2 linked regions of the Streptomyces noursei ATCC 11455 genome follow. The protein of the gene in region 1 binds, or shares a complex with, the protein of each later gene. Links are inferred from orthologs where the notes say so. Each region holds a gene or a part of one and is shown in the gene's direction. Other genes may lie near its edges.

What was found.
Region 2: the proteins of dnaG (region 1) and dnaB are in contact, whole or in part, in a crystal structure (PDB 2R6A), measured with the Geobacillus stearothermophilus proteins. The link is inferred for Streptomyces noursei ATCC 11455 from one-to-one orthologs. Residues at the interface, in WP_049624496.1 of Geobacillus stearothermophilus: Lys456, Leu457, Leu458, Pro459, Ala460, Asn463, Ala464, Leu467, Leu535, Leu536, Ile537, Ala538, Gln544, Glu545, Asp548, Tyr549, His552; in WP_033016901.1 of Geobacillus stearothermophilus: Ser13, Glu15, Ala16, Gln18, Glu91, Leu92, Asp94, Ala95, Val96, Pro97, Thr98, Ala99, Ala100, Asn101, Tyr104, Tyr105, Ile108.

What each region holds. Positions count from the first base shown.
Region 1 is NZ_CP011533.1:6,329,601-6,336,819, forward strand. Bases 1,742-4,619 are described here. They hold dnaG (DNA primase), read left to right. Parts: upstream 1,742-2,161; coding sequence 2,162-4,078; downstream 4,079-4,619. Other genes in these bases: SNOUR_RS26855 (pyridoxal-phosphate dependent enzyme), read left to right, coding at 1,742-2,086; SNOUR_RS26865 (RNA polymerase sigma factor), read left to right, coding at 4,391-4,619. In the rest of the region: SNOUR_RS26850 (NAD(P)/FAD-dependent oxidoreductase), read left to right, coding at 1-1,042; more of SNOUR_RS26855, read left to right, coding at 1,052-1,741; more of SNOUR_RS26865, read left to right, coding at 4,620-5,590; SNOUR_RS26870 (FGGY family carbohydrate kinase), read right to left, coding at 5,613-7,082; SNOUR_RS26875 (hypothetical protein), read right to left, coding at 7,150-7,219. UniProt on the Escherichia coli protein: RNA polymerase that catalyzes the synthesis of short RNA molecules used as primers for DNA polymerase during DNA replication.
Region 2 is NZ_CP011533.1:4,774,996-4,781,967, reverse strand. What follows is about bases 1,838-4,687. They hold dnaB (replicative DNA helicase), read left to right. Parts: upstream 1,838-2,446; coding sequence 2,447-3,928; downstream 3,929-4,687. Other genes in these bases: SNOUR_RS20155 (oxidoreductase), read left to right, coding at 4,679-4,687; SNOUR_RS20160 (TetR/AcrR family transcriptional regulator), read left to right, coding at 4,012-4,590; SNOUR_RS20170 (MATE family efflux transporter), read right to left, coding at 1,838-1,987. In the rest of the region: SNOUR_RS20175 (trypsin-like serine peptidase), read right to left, coding at 1-561; more of SNOUR_RS20170, read right to left, coding at 650-1,837; more of SNOUR_RS20155, read left to right, coding at 4,688-5,461; SNOUR_RS20150 (MerR family transcriptional regulator), read left to right, coding at 5,608-6,765; SNOUR_RS20145 (hypothetical protein), read left to right, coding at 6,873-6,972. UniProt on the Escherichia coli protein: The main replicative DNA helicase, it participates in initiation and elongation during chromosome replication. Travels ahead of the DNA replisome, separating dsDNA into templates for DNA synthesis.

The sequences.
Region 1 (7,219 bases):
CCGGATCGAGCTCCACCTGGGCCAGCCCGCCGTCCACCTGGACCCCGCGGGCCGGACCGTCCGCCTGGGCGACGGCACCCTCATCGCCTACGACAAGCTGCTGCTGGCCACCGGCGCCGAACCCCGCCGCCTGGACATCCCCGGCACCGGCCTGGCCGGCGTGCACCACCTGCGCCGCCTCGCCCACGCCGAACGACTGCGCGGCGTACTGGCCTCCCTGGGCCGCGAGAACGGCCACCTGGTCATCGCCGGCACCGGCTGGATCGGCCTCGAAGTCGCCGCCGCGGCCCGCTCCTACGGCGCCGAGGTCACCATCGTCGGGCCCGACCCGACCCCCCTGCACGGCATTCTCGGGCCCGAACTCGGCGCGCTCTTCGCCGACCTGCACCGCGACCACGGCGTCCGCTTCCACTTCGGCGCCCGCCTCACCGAGATCGTCGGCCAGGACGGCATGGTGATCTCGGTCCGCACCGACGACGGCGAGGAGCACCCCGCCCACGACGTGCTCGCCGCCATCGGTGCCGCCCCCCGCACCGCCCTCGCCGAACAGGCCGGCCTCGACGTCGTCGACCGCGCCGACGGCGGCGGGATCGCCGTGGACGCCGCGCTGCGCACCTCCGACCCGTACATCTACGCCGCCGGCGACGCGGCCGCCGCCGACCATCCCCTCCTGGACACCCGCCTGCGCGTCGAGCACTGGGCCAACGCCCTCAACGGCGGCCCGGCCGCCGCCCGCGCCATGCTCGGCCAGGACGTCAGCTACGACCGCGTCCCGTACTTCTTCTCCGACCAGTACGACCTCGGCATGGAGTACTCCGGCTACGCCCCGCCCGGCTCCTACGACCAGGTCGTCTGCCGCGGCGACGTCGGCAAGCGGGAGTTCATCGCCTTCTGGCTCAGCGAGGGGCGCGTCCTGGCCGGCATGAACGTCAACGTCTGGGACGTCGCCGAACAGATCCAGCAACTCATCCGCGCCGGCGTCCCGTTGGCCCCCGAGCGGCTGGCCGATCCCACCATTCCGCTGGACTCGTTGCTCCCGTAACGTGCTGGTATGACCCCTGGCCACACGAGCCCCACCAGCTCCGACGGCAGCGGCACCCCGGGCGTCACCCTCGACGACGTCCGGGACGCCGCCCGCCGGCTCTCCGGCGTGGCCCACCGCACCCCCGTGCTGCGCTCCCGCACCCTCGACGCGCGGACCGGCACCCGGGCGTTCCTCAAGTGCGAGAACTTCCAGCGGGCCGGCGCCTTCAAGTTCCGCGGCGCCTACCACGCCCTCTCCCACCTCACCCCCGAGCAGCTCGCCCGTGGGGTCGTCGCCCACTCCTCGGGCAACCACGCCCAGGCCCTCGCCCTCGCCGCCCGGGAACGCGGCACCCGCGCCGTCATCGTGATGCCCGTCGACGCGCCGCGCTCCAAACGGGACGCCACCGCCGGCTACGGCGCCGAGATCGTCACCTACGACCGCTACACCGAGGACCGCGAGGCCATCAGCCGCCGGATCTCCGAGGAGCGCAGCCTGACCGTCGTCCCCCCGTACGACCACCCGCACATCATCGCCGGACAGGGCACCACCGCCCTGGAGCTCCTGGAGGAGACCGGCCCGCTCGACGTCCTCCTGGTGCCCGTCGGCGGCGGCGGACTGATGGCCGGCGCCGCCACCGCCGCGACCGCCCTGGCCCCCGGTATCCGCATGATCGGCGTCGAGCCGGAGGCCGGCGACGACACCCGCCGCTCCCTGGCCGCCGGCCACCGCGTCGCCGTCCCCGTGCCCCGCACCATCGCCGACGGCCAGGCCGTCGAGACCCCCGGCGAGCTGACCTTTGCGATCAACCGACGCCTGGTCGACTCCGTGGTCCTGGTCACCGACGACGAGATCCGCGCCGCCATGGCCTTCGCCTTCGAACGCCTCAAGATCGTCATCGAGCCCAGCGGCGCCAGCGCCCTCGCGGCCCTGCTCGCCGGCCGCCTGGGCCCTCCGCCGGCACCCGGACGGCCCGCGGGGGACTCCCGGCCGACCCGCACCGGCGTGATCGTCTCCGGCGGCAACATCGGCGTGGACCGCTTCCGGGAACTGCTCGGCTGAGCCCGGAACCGCCGCCCCGTCCCCGGTGGGACTCGCCCGCCGGGGACTGTCCGACCCCCACCGTAGAATTCACCCGTGGCAGGCAGGATCAACGATGACGATGTGAAGGCGGTACGGGACGCGGTCCCGATCGACGCCGTCGTGTCCGAGTATCTCCAGCTCCGTAACGCCGGCGGCGGCAACCTCAAGGGCCTGTGCCCCTTCCACGACGAGAAGTCCCCGTCCTTCCACGTGAGCCCCGCCAAGGGTCTCTACCACTGCTTCGGCTGCCAAGAGGGCGGCGACACCGTCGACTTCGTCATGAAGATCGACCACCTCTCCTTCGCCGAGACCATCGAGCGCCTCGCCGCCCAGGCCGGCATCACCCTCCGCTACGAGGAGGGCGGCTACACCCCCGGCCGCCAGCAGGGCGAGCGCACCCGCCTCGTCGAGGCCCACAAGGCCGCCGCCCAGTACTACACCGACCAGCTGGAGAGCCCCGAGGCGGAGATCGCCCGGCGGTTCCTCGCCGAGCGAGGCTTCGCCCAGGACGCCGCCCAGCACTTCGGCGTCGGCTACAGCCCCGCCGGCTGGGACCACCTCACCCGCTACCTCCGCGGCCGTGGCTTCACCGACAAGGAACTGGTCCTCTCCGGCCTCTCCCAGGAAGGCCGCCGCGGCCCCATCGACCGCTTCCGCGGCCGCCTGATGTGGCCCATCCGCGACATCGCCGGCGAGGTCGTCGGCTTCGGCGCCCGCAAGCTCCGCGACGACGACAACGGCCCCAAGTACCTCAACACCCCCGAGACCCCCCTCTACCGCAAGTCCCAGGTCCTCTACGGCATCGACCTCGCCAAGAAGGAGATCGCCAAGAGCAGCCGCGCGGTGGTCGTCGAGGGCTACACCGACGTCATGGCCTGCCACCTCGCCGGGATCACCACCGCCATCGCCACCTGCGGCACCGCCTTCGGCGAGGGCCACATCAAGATCCTCCGCCGGCTGCTGATGGACAACTCCGGCTCCGAGGTGGTCTTCACCTTCGACGGCGACGCCGCCGGCCAGAAGGCCGCCCTGCGCGCCTTCGAGGACGACCAGAAGTTCGCCGCCGAGACCTCCATCGCCATCACCCCCGGCGGCATGGACCCCTGCGACCTGCGGCTCGCCAAGGGCGACCAGGCCGTCGCCGACCTCGTCGAGTCCCGCACCCCGCTCTTCGAGTTCGCGCTCCGCCAGGTCGTCTCCCGGCACAACCTCGACACCCCCGTCGGCCGGGCCGCCGCCCTCGACGAGGCCGCCCCCATCGTCGCCCGCATCAAGAACAGCGCCATCCAGCACGAGTCCGCCGTCCAGCTGGCCGGCATGCTCGGCATCCTGGACACCCAGTTCGTCGTCCGCCGGGTCGCCCAGCTCGCCCGCTGGGCCCGCGAGCGCGGCCGCGACGGCGCCCCCGGCCAGGGCCGCCCGCAGCGCCGCGACGCACCCCCCGCCGCCGAGCCGCAGCGCCCCGCGCCCGGCGCCGGCGGCCCCGCCCTCAACCTCCGCAGCCCCGCCCACCGCGTCGAGCGCGAACTCCTCAAGCTCGCCCTCCAGCGCCCCGACCTGGTCTCCCCGGCCTTCGACGCCTACGGCGCCGACGAGTTCACCGCACCCCCGTACGCCGTCGTCCGGCAGTGCATCGAGGAGGCCGGCGGCGCCTCCGCCGGATCCGCCGACGGCGACTATCTGGCCCGGGTGCGCGACGCCGCACCCGACGACACCGTCCGCGCCATGGTCACCGAGCTGGCCGTGGAACCGCTGCACACCCGCCGCGACCCCGACGAGGCGTACGCCGGCGTCCAGTTGGTCGCCGTCCGCCTCGCCGCCGTCAACCAACGCGTCACGGAGATCCGCGGCACCCTCCAGCGCCTGGGCCCGCGCGCCGACCCCCAGCAACTCGCCGCCGTCCAGAACGAACTCTGGGTCCTCCAGCAGTACGGCCAGTCCCTCCGCGAACGCGGCGCCGCCGCCCTCTGAGCCCCACTCCGTACGACCGCCCCACCCGCCCCGGGAACCCCGCCGCCCCCCTCCACCACCTCCGGGTAGCCATTCGGTCACGGACCGGACTCAAAAAGTGCTCGCACGCCCCTCGTGGCGGACATGTGTCGTACTCCACACTGAGGAGCGGTGCCGTAAGTCCCCGGAGCGCGGCACATCCGCCCGTACGCGCCGCCGTGCGGGCCGTGAGCCCCGCGCCGCCGCGGGTGACCGTGCGGCGGCCCCGGCGGCTCGGCCGCCTCCGCCCGGTCCTCGTGCCGCCCCAGCCGCGATCACCTGGAGGTCGCCCCCGTGCAGACCCGGACCCTCCCCGCCGCACCTGCCGGCGGCGCACCGGCCGCCCCGCCCGATACCGGCCTGCTGACCGTGCCGGTCACGGTGCCGCAGCAGGCCGAACCCCCCGCCGCCGAACTTCTGGCCGCGGAGATCCCCCCGGAGCACCCCGACGCCCCGGACCCGACCGACGCCCCGGACCCGACCGACGCGACCGACACGACAGACACCGCAGACCCCACGGACACCGCAGACCCCACAGACACCGCAGACACCGCGGACCCCGCGCCCCGCCCGGACACCGGCGGCCCCTCCTCCGACCTCTTCCGCCAGTACCTCCGCGAGATCGGCCGGATCCCGCTGCTCACCGCCGCCGAGGAAGTCGACCTGGCCCGCCGCGTCGAAGCCGGCCTCTTCGCCGAGGAGAAACTCACCCGCACCCCCGACCTCGACTCCCAACTCGCCCACGACCTCGACACGTTGGTGGTCCGCGGCCGGATCGCCAAACGCCGCCTGATCGAGTCCAACCTGCGGCTGGTGGTCTCCGTCGCCAAACGCTACGTCGGCCGCGGCCTGACCATGCTCGACCTCGTCCAGGAGGGCAACCTCGGACTGATCCGCGCCGTCGAGAAGTTCGACTACGCCCGCGGCTACAAGTTCTCCACCTACGCGACCTGGTGGATCCGCCAGGCGATGTCCCGCGCTCTCGCCGACCAGGCCCGCACCATCCGCGTCCCGGTCCACGTCGTCGAACTGATCAACCGCGTCGTCCGGGTCCAGCGCAGGATGCTCCAGGAACGCGGCTACGAACCCACCCCCGATGAGGTGGCCGCCCACCTCGGCCTCACCCCGGAACGCGTCACCGACGTCCTGCGGCTGGCCCGGGAACCGGTCTCGCTGCACGCCCCCGTCGGCGAGGAGGACGACGTCGCCCTCGGCGACCTCATCGAGGACGGCGACGCCGCCTCACCCGTGGAATCCGCCGCGTTCCTGCTGCTCCGCGAACACCTCGACGCGGTCCTGTCCACCCTCGGCGAACGCGAACGCAAGGTCGTCCAGCTCCGCTACGGCCTCGCCGACGGCCGCCCCCGCACCCTGGAGGAGATAGGCCGGATCTTCGGCGTCACCCGCGAACGCATCCGGCAGATCGAATCCAAGACCCTCGGAAAACTCCGCGACCACGCCTTCGTCGACCAGCTCCGCGGCTACCTCGACTGAGGCCGGGCCGGTCGCCTGCGACTCACCCCTCCCGCTGGAACGCCCCCGGATGGGCCTCGTCCCGCACCGCCGCGTACTGCTGCCGCACGGCCTGCCACACCGGCAGCTCCTCGCCCGGTTCGAAGACCTGGCTCGCCGCGGCCGGCCACCGCGGCGGCTCCGGATACCCCGCACCGCCGTCCCCACCGGCGGCCGGGACGGCCGTCCCGTGCGCCACCTGCCACGCCCACGCCGCCTGCCGCGCCGCGCCCAGCGCCGCGTACTCGGCCGGCTGCGGCACCACGACCTGCGCCCCGAACAACCCCGGCGCGGCCACCTGTACCGCACCCAGCTCCGCCGCCGCCCCCAGCAGGAACACCCGGCGCACCGCCACCCCCCGGGCCCGCAGCACGTCCAGCGCGTCCGCGAGCCCGCACAGCATGCCCTCCACGGCCGCCCGCGCCAGATGCTCCGGCTTCATGCTCTCCCGCCGCATCCCGTGCAACGACCCCGCGGTGTGCGGCAGATGCGGCGTCCGCTCGCCCTCCAGATACGGCAGCAGCACCATCCCGTACGCGCCCGGCGACGACTGCAGCGCCAGCTCCGAGAGCCCCGCAAGATCCGTCCCCAGCATCTCCGCGGTACCGCGCAGCACCCGCACCGCGTTGGTGGTGTGCACCACCGGCAGATGCCGCCCGGTCGCGTCGGCGAACGACGTGATCGTCCCGGACGGGTCCGCCGGCGCCTCGTCGTGGATGGCGAACACCGACCCCGAGGCTCCCAGCGACACCACCGCGTCGCCCACCCCGACCCCCAGCCCGAAGGCGGCGGCCATGGTCTCGCCGGTCCCGGCCGAGATCAGCAGCCCCTCCGGCGTGAAACCCGCCGTCCCCGACGGCCCCAGCACCTCCGGCAGCCGCACCTGATGCCCCAGCGCCAGCTCCACCAGATCCGGCCGGTACGTGCCGGTCGCCGCCGACCAGTAGCCGGTCGCCGAGGCCCCGCCCCGGTCCGTCGTGCGCCGCGCCGGCCGGCCCAGCAACTGCCAGGCCAGCCAGTCGTGCGGCGTCATGACCTCCGCGACCCGGGCCGCGTTCGCCGGCTCGGTGCGCGCCAGCCACCGCAGCTTGGTCACCGCGTGCTGCGCCTGCGGCACCGACCCGACGGCCTGCGCCCAGGCCGCCCGCCCGCCCAGCGCGTCCACCAGGTCCGCCGCTGCGCTCTGCGCCCGCTTGTCGTTGCCCACCAGCGCCGGCCGCACCGGATTCCCGTCGGCGTCCAGCGCCACCAGCCCGTGCTGCTGCGCCGCCACACCGATCGCCTGGACGCCCTCCAGCAGCCCGTTCCCGGCGGCCTCGCCGAGCGACATCAGCCACGCCTGCGGATCGACCTCGGGCCCCTTCTCGACGGGGTGCGGCGCGTACCCCTGCCTGATGACGGCACCCGTGTCCGCATCGCAGACGACGATCCGTGTGCTCTCGGACGAACTGTCCAACCCGGCGACTATCCCCATGGCCCCAGATGATGCCCCATGAGCGCCATGGGGAGAGAGTCAGGGTTTGCCCGCCGGGACCCCGGGCTCATGTATTGCTGGTGCCCCAGTCGTCCTCGTCGGCCGCGCGCTGCTCCCGCAACGACCGCACCCGCTCG
Region 2 (6,972 bases), 1.6 Mb from region 1 along the record:
GCTGGTGGGATAGCCGGTGATCTTGACTTCGTTGTCGAAGCCGCGGTCGATGCCTAGGGTGTTGCCGCCGAGGATGTCCTGGATCTCCTTGCCGTCCTTGGAGTCGAGGCTGAGGAAGGCGACGTCGAGGTCCTCGTCCTGAGACTTGGCCCAGCGGTCGTCGACCACGACCTTGTTGACCTTCCACAGGCCGGTGGGTTCGTCGCCGTTGCGGTAGTCGGGGGCGAAGACCAAGTCGTCCACCGGCTTGCCGGTGTCCGGGTCGAAGGCGCAGTGGGCCGCGGTGATCAGCATGTTCCGGCTCGGGCTCTGCACCACACTGGCGGTGCAGAAGTGGGCGCCGTGGTCGTCCTTCTCGAAGACGGTGCCGATCCGGGCGTTCTCCTCGGTCCTGCGCGGGGTGTAGGCGTTGCCGTCCTGAGGCACGGCGGTGGCCGAGGGCTCCTGGTCCTGGGGGGCGTGGCCGGACTCGCCGGACTTGCCGTAGCCGGTGTGGCCGCCGGTGGTTCTGCTCGGGTGAGTTTCCTCCGCTGCGTAGCCCACCACTGCGGCTGCCCCCACGATGACGAGCGTCAGGGGCAGGATCGATTTCCTGGCAAGCGAGCGCACAAGGTCATTATCTGCACGGGGGCCGGGTTCGGTAGGTGCTTCAGCGGGAGGCTCCGGTCACAATCCACCGTCCGGAGCGAGCGCGCAGCCAAAGCGTCAGCATCCGCACGGTCATCATCAGGGCCATGGCCCACCACAGCGCGACCAGACCGCCGCCCAGCGCCGGTACGGCGAGGGCCGCGGGGGCGAACACGGCCAGGGTCACCACCATGGCCCCGGCGAGGTACGGCCCGTCCCCCGCGCCCATGAGGACCCCGTCGAGGATGAAGACGATGCCGGCGACCGGCTGGGTGACCGCGACGACCAGAAGTGTGAGGAGCAGCGGGTGCCGGACATCGGGATCGGTGGTGAAGAGGGGGATGAACAGTGGCCGGGCGAGCACCACCAGCGCGCCGAGGACGATGCCGGAGACGATGCCCCACTGGACCATCCGGCGACAGGCTGCGCGGGCGCCGCCCCGGTCCCCGGCGCCGAGGTAGCGCCCGATGATGGCCTGGCCGGCGATGGCGATGGCGTCCAGGGCGAAGGACAGGAGCTGCCACAGGGACAGGACGATCTGGTGGGCGGCGACCTCGGCGTCGCCGAGCCGGGCGGCGACCGCGGTGGCGATCATCAGCACCGCACGCAGCGAGAGCGTACGGATCAGCAGGGGGACGCCGGCCTGGGCGCAGGCGCAGATCCCGGCGGCGTCCGGGCGGAGCGAGGCGCCGTGGCGACGGGCGCCGCGGATCACCACGGTGAGGTAGACGGCAGCCATGCCGCACTGGGCGATGACGGTGCCCCAGGCGGAGCCGGCGATGCCGAGTCCGGCGAGGTAGACCAGTCCGGCGTTGAGGGCGGCGTTGGCGGTGAAGCCGCCGATCGCGACGTACAGCGGGGTTCTGGTGTCCTGGAGGCCGCGGAGCACTCCGGTGGCGGCGAGGACGACCAGCATCGCGGGGATGCCGAGCGCGCTGATCCGCAGGTAGGTCGCGGCGTACGGGGCGGCGGCCGGGGAGGCGCCGAAGACGTCGACGAGCCAGGGGGCGGTGGGCAGGACGACGACGATGACGGCTGCGCCGAGCAGCAGGGCGAGCCAGATGCCGTCCATGCCCTGGCGTATCGCCGCGGGGAGGTCACCGGCGCCGACCCGGCGGGCGACCGCCGCGGTGGTGGCGTAGGCGAGGAAGACGAAGACGGAGACGGCGGTTGTGAGGAGGGCGGCGGCGACGCCGAGACCGGCGAGCTGGCGGGTGCCGAGGTGGCCGATGACGGCGCTGTCGACCATGACGAAGAGCGGCTCCGCGACGAGGGAGCCGAAGGCGGGCAGAGCCAGCGCGACGATCTCGCGGTCATGGCGGCGGAGAGCGCGCCGTGGTGTCGCGGGGGCCTGTGTCATGAGGGGCAATCTAATCGTCCACAGGTAATAGATGCAACTGTGTTGTGATCCTTACTTTGCGCTGCGTGGGGGTGTCTTCCGTGTGGCGTTCGCGGCGATCATGAACAGGTTGCCGAAGTTTTTCTCCCCCACAGCCTATGGATGAGAAAAGTGCAGGTCAGAGGGGTGTGGATGGCGTGATTGTGTGCTTGTCCACAGAGGTTTCCCCCAGGCCGTGCACAGGATCCGGGGACTTCTCCACAGCTATGGGCCAGTCATCCACATGGCCTGTGGATAACCAGATTGGCGGACGGTGCGCGCGGGCCTACCGTGGACCGGCGCCCGCCGCCCCGTTCCGGCCATGAGACCTGTCCGAACTCGACGCGCCGTAACCGGAGTCGGGCGTCTCGAATGTCAGGGCTGTGCCGTAGAAAGAACCGCACAGCAAGGTCCGCGTCGCGGACGGGAGGAGGAGCCGGGGTGAGTATTCCCGAGCCCATGGACGACCCCTGGGCGGACTCCGGTCCCAGCGACCTGCTGCCGGCCGCCCGCTCCCGTCGGGGCGATGGAAAGGGCCGGAGCCGGGGGGGCGACCGCCCGGACCGCGACGACGACGGCGGTGGTTCCTGGGCCGGTGGCTTCGAGCGGGTCCCGCCGCAGGATCTCGACGCCGAGCAGTCCGTGCTCGGCGGCATGCTGCTGTCCAAGGACGCCATCGCGGACGTCGTCGAGGTCCTCAAGGGCGAGGACTTCTACCGTCCCGCCCACGAGCTGGTCTTCCAGGCGATCCTCGACCTCTACGCCAAGGGCGAGCCGGCCGACCCGATCACCATCGCGGCCGAGCTCACCAAGCGCGGTGAGATCGCCCGGGTCGGCGGCGCCTCGTATCTGCACACCCTTGTTCAGTCCGTACCGACGGCCGCCAACGCCGAGTACTACGCCGAGATCGTCCACGAGCGGGCCGTGCTCCGCCGCCTCGTCGAGGCCGGCACCCGGATCACGCAGATGGGATACGCCGCCGACGGCGACGTCGACGAGATCGTCAACAAGGCCCAGGCGGAGATCTACGCCGTCACCGAGCAGCGGACCAGCGAGGACTATCTGCCGCTCGGCGACATCATGGAGGGCGCGCTCGACGAGATCGAGGCGATCGGCTCGCGGCAGGGCCAGATGACGGGCGTGCCGACCGGGTTCACCGATCTCGACGCGCTGACCAATGGTCTGCATCCGGGCCAGATGATCGTGATCGCGGCCCGTCCGGCCATGGGTAAGTCGACGCTCGCGCTGGACTTCGCGCGGGCCTGCTCGATCAAGAACAACCTGCCGAGCGTGATCTTCTCGCTCGAAATGGGGCGCAACGAGATCGCGATGCGTCTGCTGTCCGCGGAGGCGCGGGTGGCGCTGCACCACATGCGTTCCGGCAGCATGACCGACGACGACTGGACGCGGCTGGCGCGCCGCATGCCGGACGTCTCGGCGGCCCCGCTCTACATCGACGATTCGCCGAACCTCTCGATGATGGAGATCCGCGCCAAGTGCCGGCGGCTGAAGCAGCGGAACGAGCTGAAGCTGGTCGTCATCGACTACCTCCAGCTGATGCAGTCCGGCGGCTCCAAGCGCGCCGAGAGCCGTCAGCAGGAGGTCTCGGACATGTCCCGTAACCTCAAGCTGCTCGCCAAGGAGCTGGAGCTTCCGGTGATCGCGCTCTCGCAGCTGAACCGTGGTCCCGAGCAGCGTACGGACAAGAAGCCGATGGTCTCCGACCTGCGTGAATCCGGTTCCATCGAGCAGGACGCCGACATGGTCATCCTGTTGCACCGCGAGGACGCCTACGAGAAGGAGTCGCCGCGGGCCGGTGAGGCCGACCTGATCGTGGCGAAGCACCGTAACGGCCCCACGGCGACGATCACCGTGGCGTTCCAGGGCCACTACTCGCGCTTCGTGGACATGGCGCAGACCTGAGCCGAGCGGGGAGCTCCTCGTGGGGAGTACGGGCCTGATCTATTTTTGACCTCGGGGTCAAGAATGGTGCTACTGTGCTGCACATGGGAAGGCCGAAGCAGTTCGATCCGGACGCCGCCGTCGAGCAGGCCATGCAGGTGTTCTGGCGCAAGGGGTACGCCGCCACGACGCCGCAGGACCTCGTCGACGCGCTCGGTATCGGCAAGGGCAGTCTCTACAACGCGTTCGGCAGCAAACACGCGCTGTTCGAGCGGGCGTTGGTGCGCTACCGGGACGGCCAGGCGCAGGCCCTGATCGACCTGCTGGAGCGGTCCGGGCCGGTGAAGGACCGGCTGCGCGACGCGTTGCGCCTTCTCGTGGAGCTGGACCTCGGTGATCCGGACCGACGTGGCTGTCTGGCCGTCAACACCGCGGCGGAGCGCGCGATGACCGACGAGGCCGCGACCGAGCTGGTCCGCCGGATGTTCGACCGGACCGAGGGTGCGTTCCGTGCGCTGATCGAGGAGGGGCAACGGGCGGGTGAGGTCGCGTCCGACCGCGACGCCCGGGCGATCGGGAGCCAGTTGTTGGCGACCGCCGTCGGCCTCCGGCTGCTGGCCCGGGTCGCCGAGGGGCCGGACCGGCTCTCCAGGGTGATCGAAGCGACCATCGACTCCCTCTGACCCGTTGGGACCTCCGGGTTTCCGCGGGTCCCGCGCTGCCCAAATTTTGTACCTACAGTTCAAGAATTGATGTCAGGATCGGAGTGTCATGCAGCTCAACCTCACCGACAAGACCGCCGTCGTCACCGGTGCCAGCCGCGGCATCGGACTGGCCACCGTCCGGGCGCTGATCGACGAGGGGGTGCGGGTCGTCGGAGCGGCCCGCACCCTCACCCCGGAGCTCAAGGAGAGCGGCGCCTTCGCGGTCTCCGCCGACCTGAGCACCGCCGACGGCGTCGCGACCCTGATGGACAGCGCCTTCGCGGAGCTGGGCGGGATCGACCTGCTGGTGAACAACGTCGGCGCCGGGGACGCCGTGGAGCCCGTCGGATTCATGGACACCGACGACGCCCAGTGGGGTGCCGTCTTCGACCTCAATCTGCTGAGCGCGGTCCGCGCCGCCCGCGCCGCGCTGCCCAGCCTGATCGAGCGCCGTGGTGCGATCGTCAACGTCTCCTCCATCAACTCCCGGCTGCCCGCCGCCGGTCCGGTCGCCTACAGCGCGGCCAAGGCGGCCCTGGCCGCGGTCGGGAAGTCGCTGGCCGAGGAGTTCGGGCCGCAGGGCGTGCGCGTCAACACCGTCTCGCCGGGCGTCGTGCGGACGGCCATCTGGGAGGACCCGGAGAGCTTCGGCGGCAAGGTGGCGGCGAACGTCGGCGCGGAACACGCGGCGTTCCTCCGGCAGCTCCCGGAGGCGTTCGGGATCACCAGCGGGCGGATCACCGAACCGCGGGAGGTGGCGGCGCTGATCACCTTCCTGCTCTCCGACGTGGCCGGGAACATCACGGGCGCGGACTACGTCATCGACGGTGGCACGATCAAGACGCTCTGACGCGGAGGCGAGAGGGACGGACCAGGCGGCGCTCGACCGGCTGCTGGCGCGGCCGGGGCGGGCCAGGACGGCGCGCCGGGACGCGGCCGGCCGCAGACCGCGGCCGGTTTGACCTTCAGGTTGGTCGAAGCCCCAGAATCGCCGCCATGGACGACGACGGGGAACTCCTGGGCATCGGCGCGTTCGCCCGGCGGGTGGGGCTGACGCCGAGCGCGCTGCGCTTCTACGACGACTGCGGGGTGCTGCGGCCGGACCGGGTGGACGCCGCCACGGGGTACCGGCGCTATGCGGCCCGGCAGATGGCGCGGGCGGCACGGCTGCGGCAACTGCGGGCGGCGGGGCTGCCGTTGGTGGACGTCGAGACCGTGCTCGACGGTCCCGAGGACGCGGCCCGGAACGTGCTGCGGGCCCACCTGGAGCGGACCCGCCGGGCGGCAGACGAGGCGCGGGCCGTGGTGGAGGGCTTTCTGAGCGGGACGCCCGGGGAGCCGGCGTCTCGCGGCGGCGCGGCGCGGGCTCGGGTGGACGGGCCGGAACTCGCCAGCGCGGTGCGGCAGGTGGCGCCCGCGGCGGCGGTCGGCACGGCGGCGGAGGAGTTCCCGGTGTTGGGGTCCGTTCTGCTCGAACTCGCCGAGGGAGAGGTGCGGTTGGTGGCCACCGACCGCTATCGGCTGGCGGTGCGCGGGCTGCGGCCGGAGGTCTTCGAGGGCGGACCGTGGCGGGTGCTGATCGCGGTGGATGCCGCGCGCCGGATGGCGGAGTGGGCGGTGCGGCAGCGGGCGGTCGAGGTGGAGTGCCCGGCCGTGGTGGACGCTTCCGGTATCGCGCGGGTGCGGCTGTGGAGCGGGGCGGAGCCCTGGGAGCCGGGGGCCCCGGGCACGGGGGCCGCCGGAGTGGGCGAGCCGGGGGAGTTCCCGGACTACCGGCTGATGTTGACGGGGCTGGCCGATGCGCGGCACCGGGTGATCGTGGACCGGGCAGGACTGCGGGACGCGGTGGCGGACCGGGGTGGGGCGGTGGTGTCGCTGGCGTTCGGGGCGGTCATGGTGCCGGATGCGGAGGGCGCCACGCACGGGGCGCTGGAGGTGTCGGGTGGGGAGTCCGACGCGGTCCGGCTGCCCGCGGTCCGTACCGGGTCCGGGCTGCGGATCTCCTTCGACCCGGCGGTCCTGGTGCCGGTGCTGGAGGCCGGGGTGGGGCCCGATGTGTTGCTGGAGATCGCGTCGGAGGACCAACCCGTCGTCGTCCGGTCCGCGGACCAGGGGAGTTTCACAGCGATGGTGATGCCGGTGCGGGGCCGTTGAGGGAGGGCGGCCGAGGGGCGGCGGTCGGAGCGGGACGGTGCGGAAACGGAGACGGTACGGGCCCGGGACGGCGGGTGCGACCCGGGGTCGAGGGAGGAAGTGGGCGGATGGATCCGGAACTGCCGGTGGTGCGGCTGTGTGTGGCGGGCATGCAGGCCGAGGCGGAGGGGCGGGCGGAGGTGGCGCGGGCTCTCTTCCAACAGGCGT